Regions from separate parts of the Ruegeria sp. G2 genome, predicted to be linked through region 1. Evidence: riboswitches for the same ligand, from Rfam matches in the RefSeq annotation. Region 1 holds a riboswitch; each other region holds the start of a gene.

Region 1 (8,110 bases):
GGTTGTCTATGATCGCATTCTGCCGAATGAAGCGGTCGACAGTCCATTGGCCTTGGTTGCTGGTGTGGGCTTTGTGTTGCTGTTTTGGCTTTCTTATCCAAAATCTGCGGTCGCGTTTCATTGACACAGCAGGGAAACGGGCGGATAGGAAGATCGCCGAACGGCTGTTCAATCAGTTGATGACGCTCAAGATGAAGTCACGTAGGGTCAGAATGGGCGAATGGGCTCGATCCTGCGGGACTTTGAGGTGGTACGTGACTTTTTCACCTCAGCCTCTCTGGTTGCTTTGGTCGATTTACCCTTCCTATTTGTATTTATCGGTGTGATCTGGGCCATCGGCGGTACTCTCGCGCTGGTTTCGGCAATTGCTGTGCCGATTAGTTGCTATCGGGGCTTTTGGCGCACCCATTCCTCAGCCGATATGCGCGTGAATCTAGTTTTGATAGTCAGACCAAACAATCAGTTCTGATGGAAACGCTGACGGGGATGGAAACGCTCAAGACGACCGGTGCCGAACCGGTCATGCGCGCTCGCTGGGAGGAGACGGTACGCGCGCAGGCAGATAGTTCCGGCAGGACGCGTTTGCTGTCATAGGGAACGGTGAGCCTTACCTTTCTGGTTCAACAGATCACGCAGGTCACGATTGTGTTTTTCGGTGTGTTCCTGATCCGGGACGGGGTGATCTCCATGGGAGCACTGATCGCTTGCGTGATCTTGACGGGCAAAACCTTGTCACCTCTGTCCCAGTTGGCGCAGGTACTGACGCGTCTGAACCAAGCGCGCGTGGTTTATCACCAGATCGTTGCGATTATGGTGCAATAGGTCGAGCGTCAGCCTGGCCGACGCTATTTGTCTCGGCGCAGGATCGAAGGTCAGATTGACTTCAAGGGTGTCAGTTTTGCTTACGATGACGCGTTGGGTTCGATTCTTAAGGATATCGATTTAGCGATCAAACCGGGCGAAAAAGTCGCGATATAGGGCCCGATTGAGTCTGGGAAAGCACTCTGGCGCGCTTGATCTTGGATTTGTATGAACCTGATACCGGGGCGGTCATGCAGGATGGTCTGGATGCGCGTGCCGTGGATCCGGCGGATAAGACCCGCAATATTGGCGCTGTGTTGCAGGATTGCTGGCCGTTCTCAGGGACTCTGAAGGAGAACATCATTTCTGGCCGGTTTAGATAATCTCTTCCGGCTTCGGTCGCTTGTTTGCCATTCTTGGTCCTCTATTTCTTAAACATAGCGGTGGACCATTTCAGATGGCGAGGCTCACAAACTGGTTTCGCCTGAAACCCGTATTCCAGCCTTTCAGACCCGTCTCGCATGTGCCGAAATTCGCGCACCGACGCGCAGCATTGTCAATCAGGTTTTGATTTCGACTTTGGGCGGAGTGGTACAGCAGGGTCAGACCGTAGTTGAAACGTACCGTTTGCCGAAACCGTCACAGTCGAGGCCTTTGTCGCGCCGGATGACATTACCTTTATTCGATCTGATCTGGAGGTAAAGGTGCGTATTACGGCATATGACGCTTCACGCTATGGTGCCCTGGACGGGCGGGTAACGCGCATCGGCGCGGATACGGTACTTGCCCCGGATGGAGATACGCCGGTTTATGTCGTGGCGATACGGCTGAGTGGAGCGTTGACGGACGCGAATGGGCAGAATCTGGACGTGATACCGGGAATGGTTGCTCAAGTTGATATGCTGTCCGAACCAAAAACAGTGCTGGAGTATCTGACGAAGCCAGTCATCCGCGTAAAGGACAGGGCGTTTCGAGACTGACGGATTACGGCTGTTCTGTCCCCGCACTCATTTTGTTACCGCGTTGATATCACTTCACCAATACGTGATGAGCCCTGTGCTGGATTATGGCCGTTCCAGTTCCAATCTAGTTTGAATATTTAGCCATCGACTTGATTGCAGCACACCTAGGCTGGGCCTAAGTCGAACCAAGAACGAGCCAAACAAACATGTTGCAGCAATCCAGTTCTCTCTTTTGTCTCGCGGTTCTATGGGTCGTTGTGATGCACGTCGGGTTAATCACCCAATTCGACAGGGCCATGAGGCTTAATTTTCCCGTGGTTGCCCGGTGTTGTCACGTTTTTGAGCGTTTTTGCGGGTTATTTTGGCAATATTTCTTTGTTCAGGATCGTGCGGAAACGCCCCTCAATTGGTCAGAGCAGTCAGGGATTGGGTGCGCCTACGAAAATGCTACTTCAACTGTTCCGCTCGGGTCGACGCGTGATTTGCGCCCCATTGGTGCGGTTCATTTTGCGCATTACCCATTGCTGACAGTGGAGCAGGGAGCGAAAGGCCACTCAGCTGCGATTGTCGGTCGATAAGCGTGGAACCCAATTCCGAGGACAAGCTTTTTCCCAAGCGACAGCGATTGCAAGCAGGTGGTTAATCGATGGACCTGAACCTCATTCAAAATGGTGGTACATTTAGTTTCGTGGCCACCCCAAGCTCACCGATCTGTCGTGAAATCAGGAGATTACATGTCTAATAATGACCAAATCGTATCGCCAATTAACAAAGCTTCTGATCTGCTGGTCGCAGCGCTTGAGGCGGAGGGTGTTGAGTACATCTTTGCTGTTCCGGGAGAAGAGAACCTGGATGTTCTGGAATCTCTAAGAACCTCAAAAATAGAGTTGGTTCTAACGCGTCACGAACAGGGCGCGGCATTCATGGCTGCGACCTACGGTCGTCTGACGGGTAAGGCCGGAGTCTGCATGGCGACGCTGGGGCCGGGGGCAACGAACTTTGCTACACCAGCGGCCTATGCTCATCTGGGTGGTATGCCGCTGATCATGATCACGGGGCAGAAACCAATCAAGAAGTCGAAACAGGGCCAGTTTCAGATTGTCGATATTGTTGGGCTATTCGATCCGATCTGCAAAATGTCCAAACAGATCGTACACGGCAACACAATACCCTCATTGATCCGCGAAGCCTTTCGTGTCGCGCAAGAGGAGCGCCCCGGCGCGGTTTTGTTGGAACTTCCGGAAGACATTGCAGCCGAAGAGACTTCTGAGCATGTTCTTGAACCGCATCAGCGTCACTATGCCGTGGCCGGTGATGCAGTTCTGACCGAAGCGGCTGAGATGATCCGTGCTGCCAGGATGCCGCTTTTGCTTTTGGGGGCCGGGGCGAACCGAAAACACGCCCGCAGCGCATTGAGCAAGTTCGTGAACGATACCCAGATCCCATTTTTCAATACTCAGATGGGTAAGGGTGTCGTGGATGAGCGGTCCGAACTGTTTTTGGGCACAGCCGCTCTGTCGGATGGTGATTATCTGCACTGCGCCATCGAACGCGCTGATCTGATCATCAATGTGGGTCACGATGTTGTGGAAAAACCACCGTTCTTTATGGAAGAGGGCGGCACCAAAGTGATCCATGTTAACTACAAGGCCGCGCAGGTTGATCAAGTTTATTTCCCTCAAGTTGAAGTGGTTGGTGATCTGGCGCAATCCATCTCCAAATTGGGTGAGTTCCTGCAAGGACCTTTGGAATTTGACCGAAGTTACTTCCAGCGGGTCAAAAACGAGACCGATCTACACACATCAGAAGGCGCTGATGATCCGCGTTTTCCGGTCATCCCCCAGCGGTTTGTAGCTGACACACGTAAAGTCATGGGGGACTGCGATATCATCGCTTTGGACAACGGTATCTACAAAATTTGGTACGCCAGAAACTACCAGGCCTATCAACCCAACACGGTTCTGCTGGACAACGCGCTTGCGACCATGGGGGCAGGCTTACCTTCGGCCATGATGGCAGCGAAGCTATATCCTGAGCGTAGGGTTATGGCCATTTGCGGTGACGGAGGGTTCATGATGAACAGCCAGGAGATTGAAACCGCCGTTCGTCTTGGCCTCAATCTTGTTGTTACTGTTCTGAATGACAGCTCGTACGGAATGATCCGTTGGAAGCAGTCGCATGCGGGGTTTGATGATTGGGGATTGGAATTTAAGAATCCTGATTTTGTGCAATACGCTAACAGCTATGGTGCTACGGGTCATCGGGTCGAAAGGACAGAAGATCTGGTGCCTACCTTTGAAAAAGCGTTTGAAGCAGGTGGTGTGCATCTGATCGACTTGCCGGTCGATTACAGTGAAAACCAACGCGTTCTCATTGATGAGCTTGCGGCGAAGGTCTGTCTGATATGAGTAATGTTGTTGAAGTTCTGAACCCGTTTGATCTTGAGAAAATCGGTAGTGTCGAGGTTAAAAGCTGGAACGATATCAATGTCATGTTGAATGTGGCACACGGTCTGCACCGTGATCGAGGCACTTGGTTGCCTGCTTACAGGCGGATTGAGGTTCTGAAGAATACAGCTCGGATCATGTCCGGCCGCGCGGAAGACCTTGCGATGCTAATCGCCAGCGAAGGTGGCAAACCCTTGATTGACGCGCGCATCGAAGTGACGCGTGCCATTGATGGTGTCGAGCTGTGTATCCATGAGATCGGTCAGATGGCGGGTCGGGAAATACCGATGGATCTGACGGCGGCAGGATCGGGTCGGATTGCCTTTACACAGCGTGAACCTATCGGCGTAGTGGTTGCCGCAAGCGCGTTTAACCATCCGTTGAACTTGATCGTACATCAGGTGGCGCCGGCTGTGGCCACTGGATGCCCGGTCCTCGTCAAACCGGCACTTGATACACCACTGTCATGCGAAGCATTTGTCGACATCCTGTACGAGGCTGGCCTACCAAAGGAGTGGTGCCATCTGACGATTTGCCAAAATGATGTAGCTGAACGGATGATCACGGACGCGCGTGTCGGATTCTTTTCTTTCATCGGATCGGCACGTGTCGGTTGGATGCTGCGCTCGAAGCTGGCGCCGGGGACGCGATGCGCGTTGGAGCACGGCGGAGCGGCGCCAGTTATCATCGATGAGACAGCCGACATTGATGCCATGATTCCCTTGTTGACCAAGGGTGGATTTTATCATTCCGGTCAAGTTTGTGTCTCGGTTCAGCGTGTTTTTGCTCCATCAGGGATGGCGGAAACGGTCGCTCGAAAGTTGGCAGAAGCCGCCTCAGCGCTGAAGGTGGGTGATGCCCGTGACGCCAGCGTGGAATGTGGGCCACTGATCCGTCCGGGTGAAGTTGATCGAGTAGAACAATGGGTAGACGAAGCGGTTGCGGGAGGTGCCCGCGTAATGACAGGGGGTAAACGGCTGGGCCGAACGACCTATGCTCCGACTGTCCTTCTAAACCCACCCGCTGATGCGAGCGTGTCCACCTCCGAAATCTTCGGGCCGGTCGTTTGTGTTTATGAATATGATGATCTTAGTGCTGCATACGAAGCTGCAAACGCTCTTCCTTTTGCATTTCAGGCGTCGGTCTTTACCAAATCCCTGGATACAGCAATGCATGCCGTGCGGTATTTGGACGCCACGGCCGTCATGGTGAACGATCATACTGCTTTTCGGGTCGACTGGATGCCATTCGCGGGTCGCCGTCAATCAGGGTACAACACCGGCGGTATCGGCTACACCATGCATGACATGACGCAAGATAAGATGGCTGTAATACGGCTGTGAAGAAGCTGTCAGGATCGATCCGATGCTGGTCGAGCGAATGTGGGTACTCTAATTTCGCAAATGGCCCGCTTAGTGACGGAAACGATTGTTGACCGTGCTTTGCATGTTCTGGCATGAACACGCCATGTTCGGTTCCGGGGGATTCCCCTGGAAGCAATAGGGAATGTAGTGCGGTGCTCTTCGCGCCAAATCTGCAACTGCCCCCGCAACTGTAAGCGGCGAGCGCGGCTGACAATGCCACTGGGATATCCCGGGAAGGCCAGCATAGCGCTTTGACCCGCAAGTCAGGAGACCTGCCGAACACGCGCCCTCGGAAAGGGTGCTCATTGTCGGCGACGGGGTGTGCGCCTTATCCGTTTGTCTCGGTCGACGAACGGACGCGGGCCTTCCCCAAGTCAAAACCAAATATGTGCCGGGGAAGGCGCGACCTGAGAAGGACTGAGTTTTGAAGAAATTGCTTTTGGCAGCAGCAGCTGCTGCAGTGATGCCTGCGTTTGCGAGCGCTCATTTCCTAATGGAATACACAGAAAACACGATGATCGAGCGACCCGGTGATGTGCCGGTAAAGCTGATATTCTGGCACCCGTTTGAAGCTGGTCATGTGATGACGCTTGAAAAACCGGAAGAATTCTATGTGATCCACAGCGGCAATAAAACCGATCTGCTGGACACATTGGAAGAAACCACATTTGACGGCCCAGACAACAGCGCCAAGGCGTTCAAAGGCTCGGTCCCGGTGAAGCGTTCGGGCGACTATGTGGTGGTGACCGTTCCTGCGCCTTACTACGAAGAATCTGAGGATATTTATATCCAGCAGATCACCAAGGCCTATCTGAACCGAAATGAACTGCCCACCGACTGGGATCAGCCGCAAGGTCTGGCAACAGAAATCCTGCCGCTTAACAAGCCCTACAACATCATTGCTGGCTCAACTTTCACGGGTCGCGTGCTGAGCGATGGCAAACCAGTTGCAGGGGTCGAGATTGAGATCGAATACATCGCCGCCGCCCCTGACCTCAAAGGCACGGGCGCCGCTGCACCGACGGTGTCACCGCTGCCAGGTGGTGCGCTGGTAGCGATTTCGGACGAGAATGGCTATTTCAGTTTTGGTGTACCCAAAGCCGGTTACTGGGGTTTCGCCGCTTTGGGCTCTGGTCCGAAAACCGAGCATGAAGGTAAAGAGCTGAGCCAGGATGCCGTGATCTGGATCCGCGCCTGGGATCTGGAGTAAACCCTTATGCACATTGTAGATGGTGCTCTTTCGAACCCTGTCGTAATCGGCGGTGCGATCGCTGCTGCAGGCGGGATTGCAATGGGGCTGAGGTCGCTGGATCTGGATCGCATTCCCACAGCGGGTGTTCTGTCAGCCAGTTTCTTCGTTGCTTCGCTGATTCATGTGCCGATTGGCCCATCTTCTGTGCATCTGATCCTGAATGGCCTGGCCGGGCTTTTGCTCGGTTGGGCCGCCTTTCCGGCTTTGTTTGTAGGGCTGCTGTTACAGGCTGTATTCTTTGGATTTGGCGGATTGACTGTGCTTGGGATAAATACGCTGAATATTGCCCTTCCGGCGGTACTGACCTGGATGATCTTTGGCCGCCTCATCGCCCGAGGCTCGGCCATTCAGGGGGCGATTTGGGGCGGTATCGGGGGGGCGTTCTCAATCGCAGCCACAACCGCGTTTGTTGCCATTTCGCTGGCGATGTCCGGTGACGCGTTCCTGCCTGCGGCCAAGCTGGTGTTTTTCGCCCATATACCGGTTATGGGCATTGAAGCCATGCTTACGGGGTTTGCCGTGATGTTGGCGCGCAAGGTGAAACCGGAACTGTTCAAAAAGGCGGTTTTAACATGAAACAACTGGTTGTTATTGCCACGCTGATGCTCACACCGATTTCGGCCCTCGCACACAAGGTCATCGCGGGGGTTTTCCCCGCTGGCGAAGCGATCGAGGGTGAGCTGGGGCTCTCCAATGGCGATATGGCAAGCGACCAGGAAGTTTTCGTCTACGGCCCCGATGGTGCTGAACTAGGTAGCACCGTTACCGATGGGGACGGGTTCTTTTTGTATATCCCCACAAAACCTGTTGCGCATACCTTCAAGGCCGATCTTGGCGCGGGCCATGTGGCTGAAGTGACCATGTCCGCAAACGAGGTGGCCGAGATCATGGGAGTTGCCGCTGAGGTTGCGGAGATCGGCGCTCAGCCTGCGACTTTTGCAAGCGTTGGAACCGTGATGGTTGCGTCTCTGTCCGACCAAGAACGCGCCGCGATCGCTAAAGTGGTGCGTGACGAAACCCGCCCCCTGCGCCGAGAAATTGCCGCCTATCGCGAACATAACGATATGCAAAGTATTTTGGGGGGCATCGGGTATATCGTTGGTCTCTTTGGCATCGGGTTCTATTTCGCCGCGCGCCGGAAGATGGCCGCCTGATGGCACATGCACTGGAACCCCAGGCCAAAACTCTGGCCGAGGCAGGTGGGAGTGAGCCCTACGGGGTGATCGCGGATTTGGATCCGCGGATGCGCATCGCGATAACATGTCTCTTTGCCGTCGTCACCGT
Region 2 (8,110 bases), on a different contig from region 1:
CAGCAGCGCGATCAGAGTGCATCGCGTGGTTTGGAACACGCGCTCTTTATCCCAACCGTCGGTGCCGCGTTTCTCGCGCCAGAGAAGATCGGCAAATGTATTGTGCGCGCGCATCATCAATGTGTTGATGGCACTATAGCCGATCGTGCCGTTGCCGTTGTCCAGGCCGGTTGCGTGAAAATCAAGCAGCCTTTGATCGACTTGTTGGCACGTCAGCTCGGGATGTGCGCGTTTCAAGGAGTTGCGCAGCTTGCACGGATCATGCAGGGGCCGCGCCGCATTATCACCCTCGGCGAGACTGCCATCAAATGGCGGGGCCAGCTTAACTCCACCGGATTGATCTTTCTGGAACAGCTTCGGCGGCCACATCTCGCCATTGTCGTCCATCCGAAACGCCAGTCGGTGGGTCATTTCGCCTGATTCAGGGTCTCTTTCGCGCAGCATATCAGTTTGAAAATCGTTCAATCCGTAGATCTGGCATAAATCGACTTCGTGGTTTGAATCAGTCTGATCAAACGGTCCGGTTGGCCCGAAGGTCCGCAGAAAGCTGTCGGTGAACCATTGCGCGACCGAGATGAAAAGAACGGTCGTGCCTTGCGGGCACAACAAGGTAAGCGGGCTGCCATCTATCTGAGTTCTGCGGCGAAACAAGTCGGCCACTTCACTTTCCGATGGCAGGATCGGTGAAGGATCTTCGGGCGGTGTGTGACGACCAATCCAGCGGTTGGAATAGACGCCCGGCCAGCTGGTATAGTCCGCACCCAATGTATAGGGCCGCGGCCGGTGCACCCGCGCTGCATTCGCAAGCCTCATGGCTGAGATATAGCTTGTCGTGCGTGGTGCGATCTTGAACCCAAGATTGATAAGATCATCAATATTCAGCATCTAAATGGCTCCAATTGATCATCGGTTTGGAAAACGGGCGCGGGCGAGGCTGAGATAAGTCTTAAGCCGGATTTCGTTGATCGGGCCCAGAGGTTTGTGCTCGGCGGTCACACGCCATGGCGAAAATGAAAAGGTATCACCATCGAGCGGATCAAATTCTGCATCTCTTTCGATGGTAATATCTGCGATGGGTGTAACCGTGCGATGAAACGGGTCAAGTGGTGCGTCCGGCTGTGGATCGCAGGCCCATCTGACGCGGTTATCGAGCGGATCGAAGTCGCTATCGTTTCGCGGTGGTTCGATTATACAGAACTCAAATCGATTGCCGTCACTGGCGACGTCCTGACGGAGTTTCAGGCTGATGCCGTCATGCTCGTCCACCGGTTTGGTTGCTACCTTATGTCGAACGCTGCGGGCGAGGTATCGTACTGTCAGGTCAACCCCCAGCCGATAGGGCGTCGTTGACCAGAAATGCGACTCGAATGGCGACTGCATGTAGTTCGAGGCAAAATCGCTCGCAGTCTGAAGATGTCGCCTGCCTTTTTGCGTGGCAAATGCGCGAAACAGGGCCACGAACCCTCGAGCAATCAGCTTCAATGACCAGCTGCGACGCTTATTTGCCGCGTGCTGGAGGGCTTGCAGCGTGGCGATCAGGCTGCTTAGCCGTTCATAATCGTCGGAAAGGTAGCTGGGAAAAGTGTCCCGATCGACAAGAACAAAGTCGAACTCATCGCTGATTTGCGAGATGTTGAGTTGTGAAAGTGCCTCGGCGTCGATCAGTTTGGTGCCCGGCACATCAAATAGTTTGACCGCCATTCCATGGGCATCGGTTTTACGATCGTCCAGATGCGCACCGTTGGAAAAGCGAACTGCTGCAGAATAACTTGCTGCCTTTTCGAAAAGGCCATGGCGCAACCTTTCCGGCAGATCGTCCCGGATTGTGAAAGTGGCTTTGACACATCCATGGCTGCGCCCATGTTGCGCTCTTAACCTTCGACCTTTCCACTTCGCGATCGCTTCAAAATTCTGATCGATGATATCGTCAACCACGTCTTCAGGTGAAGTGTTTGGCAAAGAATGTGTCAACGAACCCCCTTTCCCGAGCAAGCCCAGGCAATAATTAACCTCTACAAATATATCCGACAGCCAGCCCCTTCTAAATGCCCGCAGATTAACCCTTTTTGGTTTTTCTTTCAAACGAAGTGACTTATGGCAGCCTTATTGCCTCATTCCCTTCGATCTCAAACAGCCGTTTTCGCGTCAGAATGAAGTATACCGGTCAATAGTTGGTAGGGTGGGATCCATCGATTTACGACTTCAAAACGGACACGGTTGGCGCCGTATTCGCTAGTGTTGCGTTGGCTTACCTTCGAAGACTTAAGCTTGGAGAAAGTTATTGACGCATTTCTTGATCTCGGGCACTCAGGCAGCAGATGGTTCCCAACGATACGTCAGAGGGATGAAAAGGGAATACGGTGAGGAATGCCAAGCGGCGCCAATTCCGTAACTGCCCCCGCAACTGTAAGCGGTGAGCTATGCCAAATAGCCACTGACCCCAAGGGTCGGGAAGGTTGGCCAAGCGCAGACCCGCAAGTCAGGAGACCTGCCATCAATTGTTCAACCAACCCGGGGCGGGGCGTCCTGGAAGGAGGTATTGATGACACGTTTCACACGTGTGCACACGACTGGCAGCTTCCGTCTGCGCTTGGAAACAAGCGGAGTGAGAAATGTGAAAATCGCTGATCAATACATTGTCGACAACGTGAACCGCCGACGCGGGGTGCCTAAAGCGGTGTTCAGAATATTCAAAGCGTTACGATATAACATTGCAAGAACCTTAATTGCGCAATATACGGTGGCGAGATGACGAACAGTGTTGATCATATCCTTCTTGTCTGCGTGAGCTGCAGAAGTGGCGAAAGTGCAGACAAAGTACCCCAGGCGTTGAAGCATAGATTGCCGAGGGAATTTGTGATCCGCTCTGTGAATTGTATGGCGGGTTGTGAAAGGCCAATCACCATCGGCTTTCAGGCCCGTGGCAAAGCACAATATCTATTTGGTGACATTTCTACAGATGAAGATTTGGACGCGATCGTTGAATTTGCCCATCAGTATCTGCGCACTGGCGATGGTTGGACAAATGCCACTGATCGGCCAAGGGCATTGTTCACAAAAACTCTCTCACGCCTGCCGCGTATTGAGTTTGAGGAAGCGCTATGACCAAGCAAAGCTTTCTGATTGCCGAAAATCTGGAATATTACGCGCTTAACGGAGATATCTTGTTGCAAGGCGTGTCGTTCGCCTTGGGCGAGGGCGCTATTCTTGCGATCGCTGGTCCGAACGGGGCAGGTAAAACAACGCTTTTGAATCTACTCTGTGGTGCCGAGGCACTGGCATTGGGGGATGTGCGTATGAATGGACAAAGCCTCAAGCACCTATCCGCAAAAGAACGCGCCCGCATGATAGCCGTTGTCAGCCAGCAGGAATTTCCTGACGGGCGCCTGTCACTGCGTGATTATGTGGCATTGGGTCAGATCCCCATACGCGCAGATCGCTCGGCCGAAGATCATGCGCGCGAACTGAACCGGATATTAGACCTCACCCATTTAGGCATGTTGGCGGACAAGCGGATGGCTCAGCTTTCTGGGGGTGAGCGTCAGCGGGCTCATATTGCGCGCGCCTTGGCACAAAACCCCTCATTGCTGTTTCTCGATGAACCCACCAATCATCTGGACCCAGACGCAAAGGGGCGGATGCTATCGCTGGTCGCCGATCTTGGGGTCACAGTGGTAATGATCGTGCACGATCTGGTCATGATCCCTGAATTCGCCACACATGTTGCTTTGATGAAATCCACGCGCCTGACCGGATTTGGCACGGTCGCCGAAGTTCTGACGCCCGAACGGGTCCGTGAAACCTTTGGCGTGGATTATCTGTGCTTTCACCATGAGGGTCGCGTGATACCGGCTCTTGATATCCGAAGAACCACTGTTTCTACATAAACTCAGGAGAATATTGATGAAACACATCTGGTCCGTGGCTTTGGTCACTGCCATTGCAAGCAGCGCTGCAGCGCAGGAAGTCACCGTGGACAATTGCGGCGAACCTCTTGTGTTTGAGACGTTGCCGGAACGGTTGGTCGTGCATGACATGAACATGACGGATATGGCTTTTGCTTTGGGGCTACAGGATAAGATCGTCGGCCTCACCGGGATCACCGGCTGGTACAAGACCAGCCCGGAATTCGATACCTTGCGGGGTGACATTCCGGAGCTCGCGCCGAAATACCCCACTATTGAGAACCTAGTCGCAGCGGACCCAGATTTGTTTTTCGCGGGCTGGTATTATGGAATGAAACCGGGTGGGGATGTGACACCAGACACATTGGAACCCTTCGGGATCAAAACCATGATCCTGACCGAAAGCTGTGTGCATTTGGACAAGGATCGCCCCGAGTCCAGCATGGACCTGCTGTTTGACGATGTTCTGCGTCTTGGCAAGGTTATGCAGGTCGAGGACAAGGCCGAGGCGCTCGTGAGTGAATGGAAAGACGATTTGGCCGCGATCGAAGCGCAAACGACCGAGCTGCCGAAGCCTCGAGTTTTCTTGTTGGATGGTCCGGCGGATGCACCGTTCACTGCTGGGAAGTTTGCCATTCCCGATGCTATGATCGCTGCGGCGGGTGGTGAGAATGTCACCCATGACATGGATACAAGCTGGGGGCGTAGTTCCTGGGAAGCCGTGGCCGCATCTAACCCCGAGTTCCTGGTGCTGCTGGATTATCAGACCGGCAACGGCGCAGCAGATACCTTCAAATTCCTGCAAGAGCATCCGGTGATGTCGCAGACAGATGCCGTCAAGAATGAGCGTTGGATCGGCTTGCGGTACGAAGAATTGACACCTGGCCCCGCAAATATTGAGGCGATCTCGAAAATGGCTCAAGCGATGCATCCGGGCCTCAACTGATATGGGCCGATTTGGCTTAACACTTCTGCTGGGGGCGGCTATTTTGGCCGCCCTTGTGCTGGTTTCCACGATTTACGGAACTACCTCGATCCCGGTGTCTGAGACATTTACTGCTATTATGCGTGGCACGGGTATCGACGACGGCGAAATGTCTCCGATGCACCGGATCGTGTTTGATCTCAGGTTGCCCCGTGCATTGTTCGCCGCTGTGATAGGCGCCGGACTTGGTATCGTTGGCGTCGTCCTACAAACCACGACTCGCAACGATCTTGCCGACCCTTTTCTTTTTGGCTTGTCTTCGGGGGCCGCCGCAGGTGCGGTGTTTGTCATCACCGTAACCGGAGATGTGCTGGGTTTTTGGACACTGCCGCTCGCCGCCTTCTGCGGAGGGCTCGTCGCGTCGGGCGTTGTATTGGCGCTGGTTCACGGTTTGCGCACAAGTGCACCAGAGAAACTAATCCTGGCAGGATTGGCGGTTTCATTCCTGTTTTCAGCCATCACCAACTACTTGATATTTGCGGGTGACAACCGCGCTGCCCACTCGGTGATCTTCTGGATGTTAGGTGGATTGGGCCTGGCCCGCTGGGAGACGTTTCCGCTTGTTTGTGTTGGGCTGATCCTGATCCTAACGTATTCTCTGTATCGCAGTCGTTGGTTGGACGCGCTGCTTACGGGGGATTTAACCGCAGCAACTCTTGGGGTCCCTGTTCAGGGATTGAGATTCAGCATGTTTTTCACGGCAGCTTTGGCAACTGCAGTTTTTGTCTCGGTGGCGGGTGTGATCGGATTTGTTGGCCTAATGGTGCCACACATAGCCCGCGGAATTGCGGGACCTTTGCACAGCCACCTTGTACCGACTGCCGCGATTGTTGGCGCTGCGTTATTGACCGGCTCGGATATTCTCAGCAGGCTTTTGCTGGCGCCACAGGAGTTGCCAGTAGGGATTGTCACGACTTCCATAGGTTCTGTTTTTGTATTTTTGCTTTTGTTCAGAACAGCAAGAAACCAGCGGTGAATTTAAGTGACGAACAGCCGCAGCTATCGCTTTCCGGATTTAATCGCATCTCCGCTTCTTGATGGTCGCAATGAGCCTAATATTGCCAACTTCTCAATAGTTTACTCTATTTGAAAGGTGCAGTCGGGCTACAAGTTTGGCAATCAAATGATCATTCTACTCTTGGCGAGATACACCACAGAAAAGCGCCGCCGATAAAGAATGCCAGATCACCCAGTGATGTGACCACGCGAAACAACCCGATTGCAATCAGCGCTTCTGCCTCAGGTATGTAGGCCTGTAAGAAGATGAGCAGAACAAACTCACGGATTCCGATCCCTCCAGGCGCGCCAGGAGTGACATAGCCTAACAGCCATGACGTTACGGCAATGACTATGATGGCAGGGTCATAGTCACCGGAAACCAACCCTACCAATACCAACAGAGTAAAGCCCATGGCCAAGAAGAAGAAGGAAGCAAGCAACAATCCGTAGATAAGCCTTTGTCGCGACGGCGCGTTGGGGAGTGTTCGAAGTTTTCTTGTAATCAGTATGATCAGCAAAATGGCAATAACCATCGCTGTCGGTACAAGCCAATGAATAGGTATGACCTCAGATATTTCGAGTGAATGGGGAGCTGCACCAAATGTAAATCCAATTAGAGCGAAAAGCCCCGCGACCAGAATAAGAGTGCAAATTTCAAGAATATTTGCGAGCGCCAACCCACCCTGACTTGCTCCATGGTCAGCCATAACGATATGTCGGCCCAAATATTGAAACACGTTTCCCGGTAGATATTTCGCGATCTGCGTTTTGGAGTAGGTTGAAAACGTCAGTGCACGTGAAAATGTTTGGTCTTGCGTTCCCTGGACCAGCCCATGCCAAAGCTCGGCCAATAGCAGCAAAGCGGTTGCATAAAAAAATATTGCCGCAAATACGATTGCCCACGCCTGCCAGCCAGGAGACCAAGCCGCAATTTGGGACCAGTGCTGTGCAACCGCGACGGTAAAATAGTACAAAGTCACGGCAACAATGGCCCAGCCTATCACGCGTAGCGCGCGCCGCTGTCCACGCCCTAACTTATTTGGAAGTGTCATTTCTCTGCTACAGGGGTGGGTTGGATCAGTGTCGTTTGATCGGGGTAGGGCAGTGATGGAACGCGCCCCCGGTAGGTCTTGATCTGTGCCTCCACCGCTTCAATCGGGCTGCGATACTCCCGTCTGCCAGAGTTATCAAATACGATCATGCCACCAGGTGCAACGTGTGCTATCGCGTGCCTCAAACAAGCCACCCGTGCGCGTCCGTCTATGATGATGACGTCGAATGGACCTTCTGCGCCTTCGATTGCAGTGACATAATTTTCGAAGCTGTGCGAAGTATTGCCAGGTTTTTTTTATCCGTATTCTGGATTGTAGTTGGCATCGGGCTCAATCAGCCTCAATTCATCGTTGGAAAACGCGCTCAGCCGGTTAGATATTACAGGATGCCAATCGACATCATGTTCGACGCTGGTGACATGATGAGCGCGCCGCGCGGCCCAGATTGTGCTGGTACCGCTACCGTATTCAAAAACGCGTGGGGTGTCTCACTGGGCGAGAAAAGCGTCGATCTTGTCGATGGACGTCAGTCTGGCGGTTGATGGGGCTCGATTCATTTCGTGGGGTCAGAGAAATCGTGGTAGAATCAATACTATTGCGTTGTGTGTAAGAGTTTCCTGTGTTTTTTGTTGTTTTGTGGGTCAATTGAATGAATTGCGTGCGTAGATGGATGACAAAGACTTAAAAATCATTGAGGCATTGCAAAAGAACAGTTCTCTTTCGCAGCGAGAGCTTGCCGAAAAGGTCAACTTGTCTCAGAACGCCTGTTGGCGACGCTTGCAGCGGTTGAACGAGACCGGTGTAATCGTTGGTTCGACGGTGCGCGTTAACCGCGAGAAACTTGGCCTCGGCTTGGTAGTCTTCATGATGGTGAAAACGCGCCATCATTCGGCGGAATGGCTTGATGCATTCCGCCGCGCCGTATTGAAAATTCCCGATGTCGTAGATTTTTTCCGGATCGGGGGCGATTACGACTACATGATAAAGGTCATCACTGAGGATATGAACTCGTATGATCTGGTATATCAGCGCTTGATTTCAGAAGTAGAGCTTGACTCAGTTACCTCCTATTTCTCGATGGAAGCAATCGCTGAGCAGCGGCCATTAAAAATCTCTTGAACTTTGATCTTCACGTGAACAGCCCGATTTGGTTGGTCCAAACCAATTGT
Region 3 (8,110 bases), on a different contig from region 1:
GCGACAATCGATATCGACCGCGAAGACAAGCCAACGAACAATTTCAACCAACAATCCCGCAACATTCACAAACCCACATACCGCCAACATTTCACTAAAAAATTGTTATTTATTAAGAAATAGAGTTCCTTTACGCGGGTTCGAATTTGGTACTCGCCTCCAAAAGAACTCAATAGCTTACACGACCTTCCCAGACCGAGCGATACAAATGCTTGTTCTGGGGTCACATAGGGGAAATGTAGCCCGATTTGGGCATTTATCGCGCCGCAAGACTTGCCGTGTGATTCCATGCGCAATGCCCATTTTTCTCTATAATTGGGCGACTCGATTTCAGACCAAGTCCCGCAAATTGAGATATTGTCTCGTTGTGTGATAGTCTCGTTTCATTCTGGTTTGCTTAAGGTGATGTATGTGTGGGTAGTGCGTGCGAGATGGTTGTTGATTGGTGCAATACTGTTTGTGTTGGCCTTTTCCGTATGGAGTCTTCTTCCGCGAAATAGCGAGCAAGAAGCGTTCTCCCTGCTTACTCCAGCCGAAATGGCAGAACTCGACAATCAACCTAAAATTACTGAGTCTCTAGACCGAGGATTGACCGTTACTCAATCCGATGGCCCCTTCGTAAATTTCAATTCGCCCAAAAAGGATATTGTCCAGTCGCCTGTCAATATTGATGTAGACATTAGCCCGAGAGGAGATACGGCAGTTGATTTGTCGTCAATTCGGATCGACTATCGTATGGGTCCAGCATGGATCAATGTAACCAAACGAATAATGAAGCACGCCTCAGTCGAAGGTTCGCGCCTGCTCGCACGTTCGGCTGAACTGCCGGTTGGGCGGCACACGATGCGACTCTCCATACAGGACGAGGATAAAAGGCGGACGAGGGTTACTGTGTCGTTTGTCGTGCAGTGAACTGTTAGAAGAAGCAACTACTCGCGATATCACTCGGCCGGCCACTCAACCCTGCGCAACTACCAACGGCGGCTCCTTCGGAAACGGGCTGATATCGGACCACTTGAAACATTTTTCTGTTAGGATTGCGCTCGTCTCCCATTTGTTGGAACACTCTCGCTGTTCGGTGCCGTATTGCATCCCTGATTGATAGAACCCAAGAGCGCTAACGCCGCCGGCAGCCCTGCCAATAAGCTGTGCCTCAGCGTCTTTGTATGGTTCCCCGTCGAAGACTTCTTACGGCCCTGAGATGCGTCAGCGACCGGGGCCCATGGTCTTGTACCGGTGCAAAAACTCTCGGAATTCCACCCAATCCGGTCTTTGATTTAGCTCGACAATTTTCTGCGCGTGCCAGGAGCACGCGGCGGCATGCAAGGACGCCAGTTGGTCATCGGACATCAAACGTTCCCGCTCTACCGCAGCCTTTTCCCAAAGCGGCAAGATCGACCGGTCCTCAACCAAATTCGCGTTCATATTGTTCCAATAGGATTCGGCCTGATCATCGTGAATATGATTGGTTTTACCCCGATCCCGTTTAACCATGAACGACTCGATTGAACGCGTCACATAGTGATGGATACGCGCAAAATCATGGCGGTAGTTGGATGTGGCGCGCCAGGTTACAGCTTCGGGGTCAAGAAGTTGCCCCCCACCATCAACCCATCTGATCTCGGACATGCGCTCAGGCGCAACCCCTTTGGGGCGATGCGGACCATATCGGGTGAATAACCCGTTGTTGCGCGTTATACTCTTCAGCCCGCCCGCAACGCCCGAATAATAGCCCTGCTCGGTATCGCAAAGAAAGAACTGCTCAGCCACTGGAATATCGCTGAAGTCTTCGACGCCACCGCAACCGAATAGCTTCCAGGCAAAAGAGGCAACATCAAAAGGCTCTCCTGCGGTTTCCTGTAACTTTTCCAGCAACTTGTGCATGGAGGGATCAGGAAGGCGGATGTTCAGATATTCATCAACGTCCAGCGAAAAGGTCCAGTCCGCATCAAGAAACCTCGGATGTGAACGAACTCGCCTGAGCATCGTGTTCTGCGGGCTTTGCTTTGGCTTGACCCGATTATCAACATGGGTTGCAATGCCCAGATCCCCGAGCCGTTCTGCAATCAGATCGGTGCCGTCATCACAATCGTTGGTGTAAATGAGGAAATGGTCGATGCCGAGTGACAGGTAGTAGGACACCCAATCAATCATGAACGGGCCTTCGTTCTTCATCGTCGTGTAGACAACGATCCTGTCAGTCATTGCAAGTCCTGCGGTTGAACCAAAGTGGCGCCATCTTCTGTAGGTCCTTCTCGGGTGCCAACATCTCCAATTCGATATGAAACTGGCTCATTGACTATAGCTTTTGAACCGCGACCTGAGCGCCTTTGATCGCCTTAAGACGCAAGCCCGCCGAGTTTGCGCCCAAAAACTCGTGGAAGGCACGCATCACACCATCTTTCCACCATCCCCTCCGATGGTAGTCATCCAACATGATGACACCGCCTTCGATCATCTTCGGCAATACCGCATCCAGATCCGCTTTGACCCCTTCATATGAATGGTCGCCATCAAGATAGGCGAAACCGATACTCTGATCTTCGAAGAGGCGCAGTGCAGGAACTGAATAATCGCGAATTACCGAAACTTGACCCTTCGCTATCTCATAGGCGTATGTGTTTTTCACCGCTTCATAGATGCGGTCCATATCGTTTTGGCTACGCGCTCCGGCCAAAGATGCGCCACCATCTGCGTCGGGCTGCACGCCCCATGGGTCGATGAGGCACAGCTTAGAAGGCTTCAATTCATCGAGTAATATCCGCGAAAACTCGCCCCGCCAGACGCCGATTTCGATGCTGAGCTTTCCGTGCGGCATTGTCCTGAGCATTTCGCGCCTCAGCGCATCTTTCCGCTCGCGCTGCAGGGCTTGTTTCTTGCGGCGGTCTTCGGCGGATACGGTTTCAGCCATGGGCGTCTTCTCCGATATGAGAATTCTGCAGGGCCTCAACCAAATCGAGCCAATCAGGTCTGGCCTTCAACTCTGCGGCTTTTGTACTATGCCATTCGCAGGCTTTGTGGTGAAGCTCGGCCAACTGTGGATCAGCCATCATCTCGGCTTTGATGTCATGCATGGCGGGCATGTGGCCCAAGATCGAGCGATCTTCGACGTCGTTGTGATTCATAACAAGCCAGTATTTCAGACCTTGGTCTTGGCCAACATGGTTGGTACGGCCCCGTTCACGTTTGACAAGAAAGCTATCGGTACTTCGTACTGCATAGTGGTGAATACGCGCGAATTCATGGCTGAATCCGCGCCACGCCTTCCATTTCACCTGATCTGCCGGGTAGAGGTTTCCGCCTGCATCTCTCCACAACACCCCTTCGTACGGTGCGTCGGGATTTGGAGCGTCCTCTGGATTGATCCGAGGACGGTGGGCGCGAAACCGACTAAACTTGCCGTTATTTCGGAATAGCGTTTTGAAACCTTTCGTCCGGTGATGGGGGTAGCTGTCTTCGGTGGCCGCCTGAAAGAACATCTCAGGGACAGGTCGATCGACAAAGTCATTTAAGCCGGCATTTCCGAACATACGCCAACAGATCGATATTGCATCAGCTTCACCGCTTGCCTCTACCAGTGACTGAACATTGCCTTCAGGCAAACGGATGTTGACGTATTCATCCACATCCAGGCTCATAATCCAATTTGCGGACTGATAACTTGGATGACTGCGAGATCGGGTAAAAGCCCGGTTCTGGGGCGCAGCGCGTGGTCCGACCTTGTTGCGCTCATGATGCGCCCAGCCTAAGGCTTGCATCCGATCACCGATAACATCTGTGCCATCAGAACAGTCGTTGGTATAGATCAGAATATCATTGAACCCGATTGCGCGGTTGTAAGCCACCCAATCGATCATAAATGGCCCTTCGTTCTTCATCGTCGTCACGATGAGAAAGGTCTCGTTTCCCATAAGTTAAACTCTTGCCTGTGCCATTATCGGACTATTGTTGATCTGTTTAGAATAGCCTCCGGAAATTGTCCAACGCAGCAAGTTCCAGGAAGAACCGGCTACCGCACCCCGGCCCCCAGGGGGGCTGATGAAAATGATGGAACTCAATATGCATTCAGCGCCAACTAATATTGAGTTAACCGCTGACTTGATCAGAACTTTCCTGCGACAATCCGAATAACCACCTCCGAACCGCAGATAACCGTGGCATCAACAAACGAAACTCTTCCTGAACGTCAGCACATTATGTTTTACCGATTCTGAGGAACCACTTCGTAACCCGGCTCTTCCGGCTCATCATCCTGCATTTCCGCGGGGAACCCCGGAGCACGGATATCCAGCCCCGTGGCGTCCTCAAGGCGTTTGATAATGTTGGGGGAAAGTTCCCGGTCACCGTAGCGTGCGATTCCGTCGTCGAAGATTTTCATCATCACCGGGTTTATCTCCAGCGGCACCCCGGCGCGGTCGGCGACCTCCTGAAACAGACCGATGTCCTTTTTGACCAGATCCATGGTGAATGAAATATCGCGGGACCCATTCAGAATCACTTGGCTTTCCGTTTCGTGCACAAATGATGTGCCCGACGAAATTTTGATCGCCTCATAGGTCGTGCCAAGATCCATCCCTGCGGCCTTTGCGGTCACCAAAGCCTCGGCGCAAGTGATCAGATTTGCGGTTGCCAAATAGTTTGTCAGCACCTTCAACACTGAGGCCGATCCCAGATCGCCTGTGTGCAAAACGCGGCGCCCCATCGTCGTCAGGAACGGCAGAATGCACTCAAATGTTTCCCGATCGCAGCCTGCGAAGATCGAAATATTGCCCGTAGCTGCCCGATGACATCCGCCCGATACCGGGCAATCGACTGCAGCCCCCCCACGTTCGATCACCGAAGCACCCAATCGTTTTACTTCCGCTTCGTCGGTGGTGGACATTTCCATCCAGATCTTACCGGATGTCACTTCGGACAGCATCTCCTGCATTACCGCGTCCGAGGCGGCAGGAGATGGCAGACAGGTAATCACGGCGTCACAATCACGCATCAATTGGGCGGGGCTTTCAGCTGCCTTCGCACCCTGCGCGACAAAACCAGACACAAGATCAGGGTTGAGGTCATGAACGGTCAGGTCAATCCCATTGCGCAGCAGCGAGCCCGACAATTTTCCGCCCACGTTTCCCAGCCCGATGAAGCCTACTTTCATATGACGCTCTCCCTGTTCGTCTTTCGATGCACATGCGAACACGCCTGTTGACCTAAGTCATGCCGTCCAGCGACCCTCAGAGGTCGCTTTTTTGCCCCTGTACGCACAGTTGAGCGAGACTCGCTTGACAAGGGGGGTGATGCTGTCCCAAGAGCCAAGTGTTGGTGTCTGCAGCAGCAGATGAAAAGGGAATGCGTCAGCGGAATTTCCGTCAAACGCAGCCGCCCCCGCGACCGTGACCGGAGAGGGTGCCCAAGCCACTGGCGAATGCCGGGAAGGCGGGACATCCGACAGAGCACCGCTCTGACATCCGCAAGCCGGGAGACCTGCCAACGCCCGAAGATGAAACCGGACGGGGTGTTCCGGTGTGGGGCTTTAATCAGCCCACATGAAACCCCGTCCCCCACGAAGAGGATTTGGGGGGATGAGAGACATGGCCGACACCACACCGGTCGAACTGCTGGTCTGCACCACCTGTCGTCGCGGCCTACCCGTCGAAGACGACGCCCAACGCCCCGGCACATTGCTGCACAAAGCGCTAGAACAGGCTGACCTGCCCGAAGGCATCACCTTGAAAGCAGTAGAATGCCTTTCAAACTGCGATGAAGGCTGTTCTATCGTGCTGCGTGGTGGACCTGATCGATGGACATTCGTCTATAAACATCTGAGCGAAACCGATCACGTCGAAACCATCATTGAAGGTGCCACCAAGTACCTTCAGACCGAGGACGGGCTGGTCAAATGGCGTGAACGCCCCGAACACTTCCGCAAGAATTGCGCGGCCCGTATTCCCCCGATTGGAGCGCTGAAATGAGCAATCTCGAAAAACTGCCCGTCACCGTGATCACCGGCTTTCTGGGCTCGGGCAAAACGACGCTGGTCAAGCATTTGATGCAGAACCCGCAAGGCAAGCGCTTGGCTGTTGTAGTCAATGAGTTCGGCGATGTGGGTGTCGATGGCGATATCCTGAAATCCTGCGCAATCCCGGATTGCCCAGCAGAAAACATCATGGAACTGGCCAATGGCTGCATCTGCTGCACGGTGGCCGACGATTTCATTCCCACGATCGAAGCGCTTATGGCCTTGGAGCCGCGCCCCGATCACATTCTGATCGAAACCTCGGGCCTGGCTCTGCCTAAGCCGCTGCTTAAAGCGTTCGACTGGCCAGACATTCGCTCGAAAATCACCGTCGACGGCGTGATCGCTTTGGCCGATGCCGAAGCTGTTGCCGCTGGTCGGTTTGCACCCAATGTCGAAGCGGTAGACGCCCAGCGCCTCGCCGATGAGTCGATCGACCACGAGACGCCACTATCGGAAGTGTTTGAAGATCAGATCTCCTGCGCCGACATCATCCTGCTGACCAAGCCCGATCTGGCCGGTCCCGAAGGTGTCGCCAAAGCCAAAGAGGTCATCGCGGCCGAAGCCCCTCGCCCCCTACCCGTCGTCGAAGTCGCAGATGGTGTCGTGGACGTGCGTGTTGTCTTGGGCCTTGAAGCTGCCGCCGAGGACGACATGGAAGCGCGTCCCAGCCATCATGATGGTCATCACGATCACGAGCATGACGATTTTGAAAGCATCATCGTCGAACTGCCGGAACAGACTGATCCGCTGGATCTGGTCGCCAAGATCGAACGCCTGGCAAAGGAACTGAACATCCTGCGCGTCAAAGGCTATGCCGCGATTCAGGGCAAGCCCATGCGCCTGCTGGTACAGGCCGTCGGCTCGCGGGTACGTCATCAGTATGACCGCCCGTGGGAACCTGATGAAGAGCGCCGCTCGCGCCTTGTGGTTATCGCCGAGCATGATGATATCAAAGAGGCCGAAATCCGTGATATCCTTGTGGGTGTGACCGAGGCCGCCGAGTAAGACTCATGCACGTCGTCTTCCGCGAAAGCCACGGGTTAGAGGAAACCGAGACCCCAACCGATCTGGGCCAGAGCCCGGCGGACTTGGTGGTGCTGTCTTTTTCCGACAGCGACCTTGGCGCTTTCGCGGCGGGCTGGCATCGCGGTGGCGGGCCAGACGGGCGCATGCCAACCCTGCGGCTGGCCAACCTGACAGCTCTAAAACACCCCCTTTCTGTCGATACATATGTCGAACAGACGCTTGAGGGGGCCAAAGGCATCCTGATCCGCCTGATTGGCGGCGTGCCATATTGGTCTTACGGCTTGCAGCAGGTTCTGGCACTGGCACAGGCCAAGGGGATCGCACTGGCTGTCCTGCCTGCGGACGGGCGCGAAGATACGCGGCTGGATGAGTACTCCACCCTGCCCGTCTCAACCCTGCGGCGCTTGGCGCATCTGTGTGACACCGGCGGAGAGGTTGCCGCGCAGGCCGCACTCGCGCAGATGGCACTGGCGGCGGGACTATATGCCGGTCCGGTGATGGGGACAAAGTCCATACCGGATTACGGCGCCTGGTGCCCGGATCGTGGCGTTATACCGGCAGACACAGCTTTTTCGGGCGATGCAAAACGCATTATCGTCACGTTTTATCGGGCCTACCTGACCTCTGCCGACACTGCCCCAATCGCGGCTTTGATCCGCAGTGTGCGATCGCGTGGATTCGAGGCCATTGGCCTGTTCGCCCCATCGCTCAAAGCGCCAACCGCCGCAGACTGGTTGCGTGAGACGATCGTGGCGCTGAAACCTTCGGCGATCATCAATGCCACCTCCTTTTCGGGCAAGGGCGCATCAGGCACTTCACCTTTGGATGCTGCCAATGTGCCCGTCTTTCAGGTCGCCCTCGCGACCTCGCGCCGCAAAGCCTGGGCCGAGGCGGAACGCGGGCTTTCGCCTGCCGACCTCGCTATGCATGTGGTGCTGCCCGAGGTCGACGGGCGGATTAACGCGGGCATCGTGTCGTTCAAAGAACCGGACAAGCGCGATCCTTATCTGGAATATTCGCGTTTTGCCCACCAGCCTGAACCTGACCGGATCGAAGCTGTCATCGATCGGATCT
Region 4 (8,110 bases), on a different contig from region 1:
AAGGGTTTTAGCGCCCAGCGATGTCTCAATCCGCAAACGTGTCCGACGTTGAGACAGTGCCAAAAGCTCGACAACCGTATCACCGTTCATTCCCTTACTACTGGATTGAAAGCGCATCAGAGACGGGCTGTCATATTCCGTCATCTCTATGGCAATCTGACGTGGTTTACCGCGTATCTTGAACTCGGTCTCCCATGCGGTTCCGGTCTGTGGCACCGCAGAATCGGCGATTCTCCTCACTTCAATCCCGCGCCGCAAGGCCATGCGTTCAAAGCGCTCGAAATCAGAAATCATGGTGAAGACCGTATCAATCGGAACTTCGATATCTTCCTGCGCTGAAAACTGCATGTTTGTATTTCTCTGCCCTTGATTGAGTTCAGTTTCTCGTCAGTCCAGTGTGTCTGCAAGCCAGTGTTGCAACAAAAAATGTGCAATCGCGCCCTTTCGGGCTGGCAGGAGCTTGGGGTGGTCCCCGGCAAAGGCCCGCATCATCTCGGTCCGGGTGACCCACATCGCATCTTCGATTTCAACCGGGTCGATCTGAATATCGCGCGAAAGGGCTTCGCCTGCACAGCCAAACATCAGGGATGCAGGAAAGGGCCAAGGCTGGCTGGATAGATAGCGCACCTCGCCCACAGGTACTCCGGCTTCTTCCATCACCTCGCGCCGTACCGCGGCTTCGAGCGTTTCGCCGGGTTCAACGAAGCCCGCCAAAAGTGAATACATCCCCTCGGGCCAGCCGGGGGAACGGCCCATCAGAACCGAATTTCCATGTGTTATCAGCATGATAACAACCGGATCTGTGCGCGGGAAATGCTGCCCGCCACAGGAAGGGCAGCTGCGCTGCCATCCAGCTTGAACCATCTCACTATGTGCACCGCACTGGGCGCAAAACTGATGCGTTTCATGCCAGCCGATCACCGCCTTGGCGGTTGCTGCCAACTCTGCATCACGTGGATTCAGCCGTGCCATGATCCGGCGTAGCTCGACAAACACATGCCCTTTGGGCAAGTCGGGGTGTTGTTGTTCGCTACCATCCACAAACTTCCCGACAGCAGAGAGGTCGAGCCCCTCGGCCGCCCAATCAGATATATCCAAGGCAAACAGAGGCGATCCGTCGTCCATACACCCGAGCAGGACGGGCACCTCGATCACACCACCTGGACCATTTTTGAGAATATCGTGGGACATGGGAAGCAGCGCCAACTGATCCACAGCGTCACCCTTAGCCAAAATTTTGCCGCGCCACAGCAGAACACATGTCGCTGATGGGTCAGCATGGGCCTGCGCCAATTTGTCCGCATCGCCTCGCAGCAATCCTGCCCGGTCCAGCCCAGAGCCGCCAAAAGTTACCTGTTCTGCGCGTTTCATGCCTGTCATTCCTGTATTTGCGCAAAGGGCTGCCATGTCTTGACCACCGGTGCAACGGGGTATTCACAGATCAATATTTCTTACGCCGTCGAAAGACCGCAGCAATGCCTCGGAATTTGCACTAAATACAACTCATAGTGAAGTTTGCGTTACACAATCATCCAGAAGTAAAAATATTGAAAGCCGAAGTTTTCCCGCCTCAAAATCGAGATTTCAAAGGTCGCGCGCACCTTCGGATCCTGGCGACCTCTGATCTTCATATGCACATGACGTCATACGACTATTATGCCGATCACCCCGATCCTGATGTCGGCCTCGCCCGCACCGCAAGCATGATCCGGGTCGCCCAAGAACAGGCGGAACGCAACGGGGCGCTGGTTTTGCTATTCGACAATGGCGATAGCCTGCAAGGTACCCCGTTTGGCGACTGGGCGGCCGAAGCCATGCCAGCCCAACACCCTTTGCCCAAGGCGTTCAATATCCTGGGGTATGATGCAGTCGGATTGGGCAACCACGATTTTGGATTTGGACTAAAGTTCATCAATCGCATCGCAGGTCAGTTCGAGTGTCCGGTTGTTTGCAGCAACATGAAAAGCAACACTCCCAAACAGGGCTGGGTGTCCCAAGCAATTCTGCAGCGCACAATCAGTATCGGTGGAGAAGATGTTCCTATTAGCATAGGTGTTCTTTCTGTCCTGCCACCTCAGACCGCCCGGTGGGAGGCGCATATGCTGCGGGATGACGTGCAAATTGCCGATATCCTAACCGCAGCACAACGTATAGCAGCAGAACTGCGCAAAGATGGATGCGATTTGGTCGTCGCGCTGGCTCATTCAGGCCTCGGTTCGGCAGAGGCACAGCCAGAACTGGAAAATGCCGTTATTCCGCTTGCGGCCCTGACAGGCATTGATGCAATCGTTGCTGGCCATACACACCTGACTCTGCCGGGCGCGGCGCATGTCGGTTTGAAACATGTCGACAGCAATCGCGGACTTGTAAATGGCAAACCGGTGGTGATGCCGGGTTGGGCAGGCTCACACCTCGGCCTCATTGATTTGACTCTGGGTCGAGATTTTGACGGCTGGCACATCATCAAGAGCGAAGCCGAATTACGCGCAGTCAATCAAGCAAAATCGCCGGTGACCGATTGTCCCGAGTTGGCGCAGTTGTTTGCCCAAGGCCACACAGCAACACGCGCCCGCGCGGCCAAGCCCGTCGGCAATGTCCCACACCCATTACACAGCTATTTTTCGTTCTGCACCCCTGATCGTGGGTTGGCGCTTATCGCAACCGCTCAAGCTGCAGCGCTTCGGCCGTACCTATTGAATACCGAATGGGCAGACCATCCCGTCCTGTCAGCCGCCGCCCCGACCAAATTCGGAGGCCGCGCAGGAACTCGGTTTTATACCGATGTCCCGGCGGGAAGTATCTCGGTACGCAATGTGGCTGATCTGTGCGTGTTTCCAAACGAGTTGCGTGCCACTTTGATCACCGGAGAACAGGTTCGTGATTGGCTTGAGATGTCCGCCGGGCTGTTCAATCAGCTTTCGCTGAATGATCCAGTCAACCTCATCGATCCTCTGCGGGCGGGGTATTATTTTGATGTACTGCATGGCGTGACCTGCCGGTTCGACCTGTCTCAACCCGCTCGTTTCGATGCAACGGGACGGATCACAGATCCCGGCCATAGCCGCGTTCGCGATCTTACATTTCAAGGGCTGCCTGTCGCCGCCAATCAAAAGTTTGTTGTTGCACTCAACAATTATCGCGCCAGCGGGGGCGGTCATTTTCCTATCGACTTTCAAGCAGATCAGATCAACCTGCCGTCGCTGCGCATTCACGAAATCCTGTGCGATTACATCGCGGGAAGATCGCCCGTAGACCCATTGGAACAAGCTCCTCAGCCGTTTTCTTTTGTGCCGACCCAAAGCCGCGGAGCAATTCTGACCACCGGTCCCGGCGCGGACAAATACCTGGAAGAATTGGCGGATTATGATCCCCAGATACTGCCCCGTGATACCGATGGGTTTATGCGTATTCATCTGACCTTCTGACGGGTTGCCATTTTACAGCCGGAGGCCTATATCGATGTTCGAGAGGTTGGCGCGGGCGAGCGCCTCGCCAACCTGGTCAGGTCCGGAAGGAAGCAGCCACAACGAGCCCCGCTTGGGTCGATGTCCAACCTCTCACTTTGAACCCATTAGCCGTAGGAGGGCGTTTATGATTGTAGCAATGACCCTTCGGGCAGACCGGTTCTGATTCTTTTATCCAGCTGACTGCCTGAATACCTCACCTGCGAATGCGCGTTCGCCATTCGACAGGATTGTTGTTTCTGATCACAGGCAGACACATGTCACTTTCCTTATCGGACCTCGGATGGTCCTCTCACTTTGCAGCTCAGCATGCGGCTGAGCCGTCTCTTCTCCCCTTTCGCATCGCAGCCGTTCACCGGGATCGGTTGATCGGGTTGAGTCCAGAAGGCGAGACTCCCCTACTCTCCCCAGACCAATCGACTGGTGCTTTTGCGGTCGGAGATTGGGTGCTGACCGATGAAAACAAACGCATTCGCAGTGTTCTGGAACGGCGCAGCCTGCTGCAGCGCCGGGCCGCGGGCACAGACGCCGCAGCACAGTTGATCGCGGCCAATGTGGATGTGCTGTTCATCGTCAGTTCCTGCAATGCCGACTTCAACCTGCCCCGACAAGAGCGCTATCTTGCGCTGGCCCATCAGGCAGGCAGCTATCCGGTGATCGTTCTGACCAAGTCGGACACCTGCGACAACGCAATTGCTTATGTCGAACAGGCCCAGTCACTGGCCCCGTTTCTGACAGTTTTGGCCGTAAATGCCTTGGATCAGTCCGATATCGAACAGGTCCTGTCGTGGTGCCCGAAGGGACAGACCAGCGCCCTGGTCGGATCGTCTGGCGTTGGCAAGACGACACTCGCCAACGGGATGACTGGACAGGATCAAGCCACCGCAGGCATTCGCGAAGATGATGCGCGTGGCAGGCACACAACAACAGCACGTGCGTTAAATCGAATGAGCAACGGAGGTTGGTTGATCGATACACCCGGTATGCGTGCGTTGCGCCTGCTGGACGCGCAAGAGGGTGTGGACGAGGTGTTCTCGGACATCTCGGACCTGAGCCTGAACTGTCGATTCTCTGATTGTCAGCACGACACCGAGCCCGGCTGTGCGATACAGGCTTCAATCGAATCCGGTGCACTTGATCCCGCACGGCTGGACCGATGGCGCAAGCTGCGTCGCGAAGATCAGCACAATTCGGCTTCGGTGGCACAGGCACGCGCACGCGATAAAGCGTTTGGAAAAATGGTGCGCAGCGTGATGCACGAGAAAAAATCCCGCAAGGGACTTTGACCATTCTGGGCACCGGTTACCGGTGCCCAGCAGTTCAGGCGATCAACCGGGGCCAGACGGCAGCGTTTCGCCGGGCAAACGCGCCGATATGGCCGACTTCAGATAACCCGAATTCATTTGCCGAAAGCGAATGGCGCCGCGCGCCAGAACCATAGAGATCGGCAAGCCGCCAAACCGCCTCGGGGGGCACAACCTGATCATCCTCAAAGGCGAATATGTCAACTTGCTTGCCCATGTCGGCCCAGCGGTTTGCCGGCAAGGTGTTTCCGATTTCGGGTACATAGCTTTGAGGCGCTGTGCACCATTTGCGCCATTGCCAGTAAACTTGGGAAGGCAGATTTGTTCCAAAACCCAAAGCCTTTCCAGGCAAATACCCGAGCGCATGTACCGCCAGGGGCGCATGACCGTACCAGAACAACGTCGCCAAAGCGCGGTAAGGCCAAGGATGATCCCTCAGCGTTACCAGGCCGGAACAGACACATATCATCCTGTCGATCTGATCGAAATCGGGTTGGACCGGACCAAACATCCCGCCCAAAGAATGCCCGATACTCCAAAGCTTGGCCTGTGGAAACCTCCGCCGCATTTCGGTCCGCGCAGCCGGAATGTCGATCAGCGCCCAATCCGCCATGGTGACACGCGATTGCTTTTGTGAGCCTGTCAGAGAGTGACCAAAATCCCTGTAGTCATAAGTCAGGCAGGCCATGCCGTGCGCTTCTGCAAGCCAACTTGCGAAATGTTGGTAGTAATCTCTGGGCACACCGGTTGCGCCGTTGATCACAACAACTTTGTCCGGTTTTGCGACTGGGTGATAGAGCCGTGCCGACAGTATTGCCGGGCCGGACTGAAACTGAATGTCCTCGGTGACAACCGCTTGCTGTATGTCCAACATGGTGCCCTCTGAAATCAACTGAACCGATCAGTTCACCCAAGGCGCGCCGAGTCAAGGTTGACGTGGCTGGACCGTGCGTCACATGCCATGATCAATCTTCTTGACACCCGAACGATTGTACCGCTAGCGATGACGTGATGGTTCTCGCGCCCAACCGGGCCGGGATGAAAAGGGAACACGGTGCGGTTCTGCCCGGATAAACCCGGAACGAACCCAGTCCGAGACTGCCCCCGCAACTGTAAGCGGAGAGCGATGTCGAAATGCCACTGGCCTTGAAGGCCGGGAAGGTCGGCAAAGCAATGACCCGCAAGTCAGGAGACCTGCCATCAAAACGAAACTGAAACTCGGGCGGGGTGTCCGGGCAGGGCAAGACCGCATGCATGCTGTCCCTCCTGATTGATGCCCCTGCCCTGCGCGGAGGGCGCATGAATGATCTGGAAGACCAACACGCATAAATTCTCGGCAACAATTTGCCAACGGACCGGGAAAAACTGCCCCGCTTTGGCACGAATGGCACGGGCACTGGCCACTTCGGTTGGAAAAGCTGGCCCCACGACCACCGCAGGATTCGGAATCGAAGGAAGCTGCGATCTGACTCATTGCGCCAGTGGATGCACCGCCCGATTTCGCTCCGGTCCGGAAGAAACCCGAGTGTTCTGTGATGCCGATTCAGACGTCGCGATCGACCATCTGGACAGCTATGCAGACCTGATGTTTGGCACGGACTCGCGCCCCATCCCTGCAGGCACCTTGTCCCGACCGCCGTGCGCAATGCTGGAAGTGTTAGCCCTGAGCGGAAACACTCGGGCGCAGGCTGAATACCGTCCGTCGGCCTGATCGCTATTCGGCTACCAGGACACTGGCAGGCGCAGTCGCCCAGCGCAGCTGCGCGTCGGTTTCAACTGCACATGGGCGTAAGGCTCGCAACCTTTTCAATGCCTCGTCCGGGTGCTCTCCACACTCGACCATCAAGCGCAATACAGCCATACCAGAGCGGCCACATCCGCCTTTGCAGTGGATTAGTACTCGGCCTCCACCCGACAATGCGTGGCGAGCAGACTCGCTGGCATCCGCCCAGCGCATATCAATGTCGTTGCAGGGTATACCGTAATCCTCGACTGGCAGATGAACCCAGCGACAAGCGCGGCTGCGAACATCGGCCCCAAAATCCCTGGCGCCATCAAGGATCATCTCGACCTCGGTGGTCATTGACAGAATAAGGCCGGGCTTCCATCCGGTAACCGCATCAAGATCACCGGAATAGTCTCCTCCTCGCCCTGGCATTGAGGTTAACGCAAGCGAGCCCCCGCCCACTTGAAGTGCATGGATAACAATCTGAGCCATTCTACGCTCCCCCCGAAACGCTGATCAGAAAATCTTTCTGGCTGGTCTTAGACTGTACGATATTAACCGCGTCGGACGGCAATCCAAAATGAAAATCCTCGCGGCTTGCTGTGGACGCGGGCAGCGGGGGCCTCTACGCTGCGGCGTAACTCGAATCCGACAGAGCAGACATGACCGATACGCCAAGCCCCGCCTACCAGGTTCTTGCCCGCAAATACCGTCCTGAAACCTTTGCCGATCTGGTCGGTCAGGACGCGATGGTACGCACACTGAAAAACGCGTTCGAGGCGGACCGGATCGCCCAGGCCTTTATCATGACCGGCATCCGTGGCACCGGTAAAACAACCACAGCCCGGATCATCGCGAAGGGGATGAATTGCATCGGGCCTGATGGCGAAGGTAAACCCACCACCGAACCCTGCGGTCAGTGCGAGCATTGCGTCGCCATCATGGAAGGCCGCCACGTTGATGTGATGGAGATGGACGCCGCCAGCCGGACTGGTGTGAACGACATCCGTGAAATCATCGACAGTGTCCGCTACCGTGCCGCCAGCGCACGCTACAAGATTTACATTATCGACGAGGTCCACATGCTCTCGACCAGCGCTTTCAACGCGCTGCTCAAGACGCTTGAGGAACCACCCGAGCATGTGAAATTCATCTTCGCCACGACCGAGATCCGCAAGGTCCCGGTCACGGTTTTGTCGCGGTGCCAACGTTTCGATCTGAGGCGGATCGAACCCGAAGATATGATCGGCCTGTTGCGCAAGATCGCTGAATCCGAGAAAGCGCAGATCGCCGATGACGCATTGGCGCTAATCACCCGAGCCGCCGAAGGATCTGCCCGTGACTCAACCTCGCTGTTGGATCAGGCGATTTCGCACGGTGCAGGTGAAACCAGCGCAGATCAGGTGCGCGCTATGCTTGGGCTGGCGGATCGGGGTCGAGTGCTGGACCTGATGGACATGATCCTGCGCGGTGATGCGGCCAGTGCTTTGACCGAACTTAGCGGACAATATGCAGAAGGTGCTGATCCTCTGGCAGTGCTCCGCGATCTGGCTGAAATCACCCATTGGGTTTCGGTGGTCAAAATCACCCCTGATGCCGCCGAAGATCCAACCGTT

Evidence for each region. A riboswitch is a leader RNA that binds a small molecule or an ion and turns the genes downstream of it on or off. The one in region 1 is predicted to bind cobalamin.
Region 2: another riboswitch for cobalamin. It lies ahead of ACR0DU_RS09095 (hypothetical protein); the one in region 1 lies ahead of ACR0DU_RS18035 (DUF4198 domain-containing protein).
Region 3: another riboswitch for cobalamin. It lies ahead of ACR0DU_RS00310 (DUF1636 family protein); the one in region 1 lies ahead of ACR0DU_RS18035 (DUF4198 domain-containing protein).
Region 4: another riboswitch for cobalamin. It lies ahead of ACR0DU_RS12820 (hypothetical protein); the one in region 1 lies ahead of ACR0DU_RS18035 (DUF4198 domain-containing protein).

What each region holds. Positions count from the first base shown of each region.
Region 1 is NZ_JBQFON010000011.1:21,359-29,468, reverse strand. Features, by position in the region: gene ACR0DU_RS18070 (hypothetical protein) at 1-124, shown strand, start outside; gene ACR0DU_RS18065 (hypothetical protein) at 221-469, shown strand; gene ACR0DU_RS18060 (hypothetical protein) at 601-822, shown strand; gene ACR0DU_RS18055 (P-loop NTPase family protein) at 1,014-1,184, shown strand; partial or broken gene ACR0DU_RS18050 (beta-barrel domain-containing protein) at 1,455-1,781, shown strand; gene ACR0DU_RS18045 (acetolactate synthase large subunit) at 2,498-4,171, shown strand; gene ACR0DU_RS18040 (aldehyde dehydrogenase family protein) at 4,168-5,553, shown strand; cobalamin riboswitch at 5,666-5,868, shown strand; gene ACR0DU_RS18035 (DUF4198 domain-containing protein) at 5,999-6,784, shown strand; gene cbiM (cobalt transporter CbiM) at 6,791-7,402, shown strand; gene ACR0DU_RS18025 (cobalt ABC transporter permease) at 7,399-7,980, shown strand; gene cbiQ (cobalt ECF transporter T component CbiQ) at 7,980-8,110, shown strand, end outside.
Region 2 is NZ_JBQFON010000004.1:25,994-34,103, forward strand. Features, by position in the region: gene ACR0DU_RS09085 (peroxidase family protein) at 1-885, opposite strand, end outside; gene ACR0DU_RS09090 (catalase family protein) at 904-1,935, opposite strand; cobalamin riboswitch at 2,303-2,510, shown strand; gene ACR0DU_RS09095 (hypothetical protein) at 2,543-2,752, shown strand; gene ACR0DU_RS09100 (DUF1636 domain-containing protein) at 2,749-3,105, shown strand; gene ACR0DU_RS09105 (ABC transporter ATP-binding protein) at 3,102-3,887, shown strand; gene ACR0DU_RS09110 (ABC transporter substrate-binding protein) at 3,904-4,851, shown strand; gene ACR0DU_RS09115 (FecCD family ABC transporter permease) at 4,853-5,866, shown strand; gene ACR0DU_RS09120 (hypothetical protein) at 6,018-6,941, opposite strand; gene ACR0DU_RS09125 (hypothetical protein) at 6,938-7,090, opposite strand; gene ACR0DU_RS09130 (hypothetical protein) at 7,328-7,483, shown strand; gene ACR0DU_RS09135 (Lrp/AsnC family transcriptional regulator) at 7,608-8,060, shown strand.
Region 3 is NZ_JBQFON010000001.1:64,332-72,441, reverse strand. Features, by position in the region: gene ACR0DU_RS00335 (hypothetical protein) at 316-912, shown strand; gene ACR0DU_RS00330 (glycosyltransferase family 2 protein) at 1,207-2,205, opposite strand; gene ACR0DU_RS00325 (class I SAM-dependent methyltransferase) at 2,300-2,911, opposite strand; gene ACR0DU_RS00320 (glycosyltransferase family 2 protein) at 2,904-3,911, opposite strand; gene ACR0DU_RS00315 (NAD(P)-dependent oxidoreductase) at 4,202-5,149, opposite strand; cobalamin riboswitch at 5,295-5,497, shown strand; gene ACR0DU_RS00310 (DUF1636 family protein) at 5,583-5,963, shown strand; gene cobW (cobalamin biosynthesis protein CobW) at 5,960-7,015, shown strand; gene cobN (cobaltochelatase subunit CobN) at 7,021-8,110, shown strand, end outside.
Region 4 is NZ_JBQFON010000006.1:138,667-146,776, reverse strand. Features, by position in the region: gene ACR0DU_RS12850 (SRPBCC family protein) at 1-348, opposite strand, end outside; gene nudC (NAD(+) diphosphatase) at 388-1,371, opposite strand; gene ACR0DU_RS12840 (bifunctional 2',3'-cyclic-nucleotide 2'-phosphodiesterase/3'-nucleotidase) at 1,509-3,425, shown strand; RNA gene ffs (signal recognition particle sRNA small type) at 3,465-3,563, shown strand; gene rsgA (ribosome small subunit-dependent GTPase A) at 3,722-4,750, shown strand; gene ACR0DU_RS12825 (alpha/beta hydrolase family protein) at 4,785-5,642, opposite strand; cobalamin riboswitch at 5,764-5,984, shown strand; gene ACR0DU_RS12820 (hypothetical protein) at 6,072-6,479, shown strand; gene ACR0DU_RS12815 (protein-tyrosine phosphatase family protein) at 6,483-6,986, opposite strand; gene ACR0DU_RS12810 (DNA polymerase III subunit gamma/tau) at 7,157-8,110, shown strand, end outside.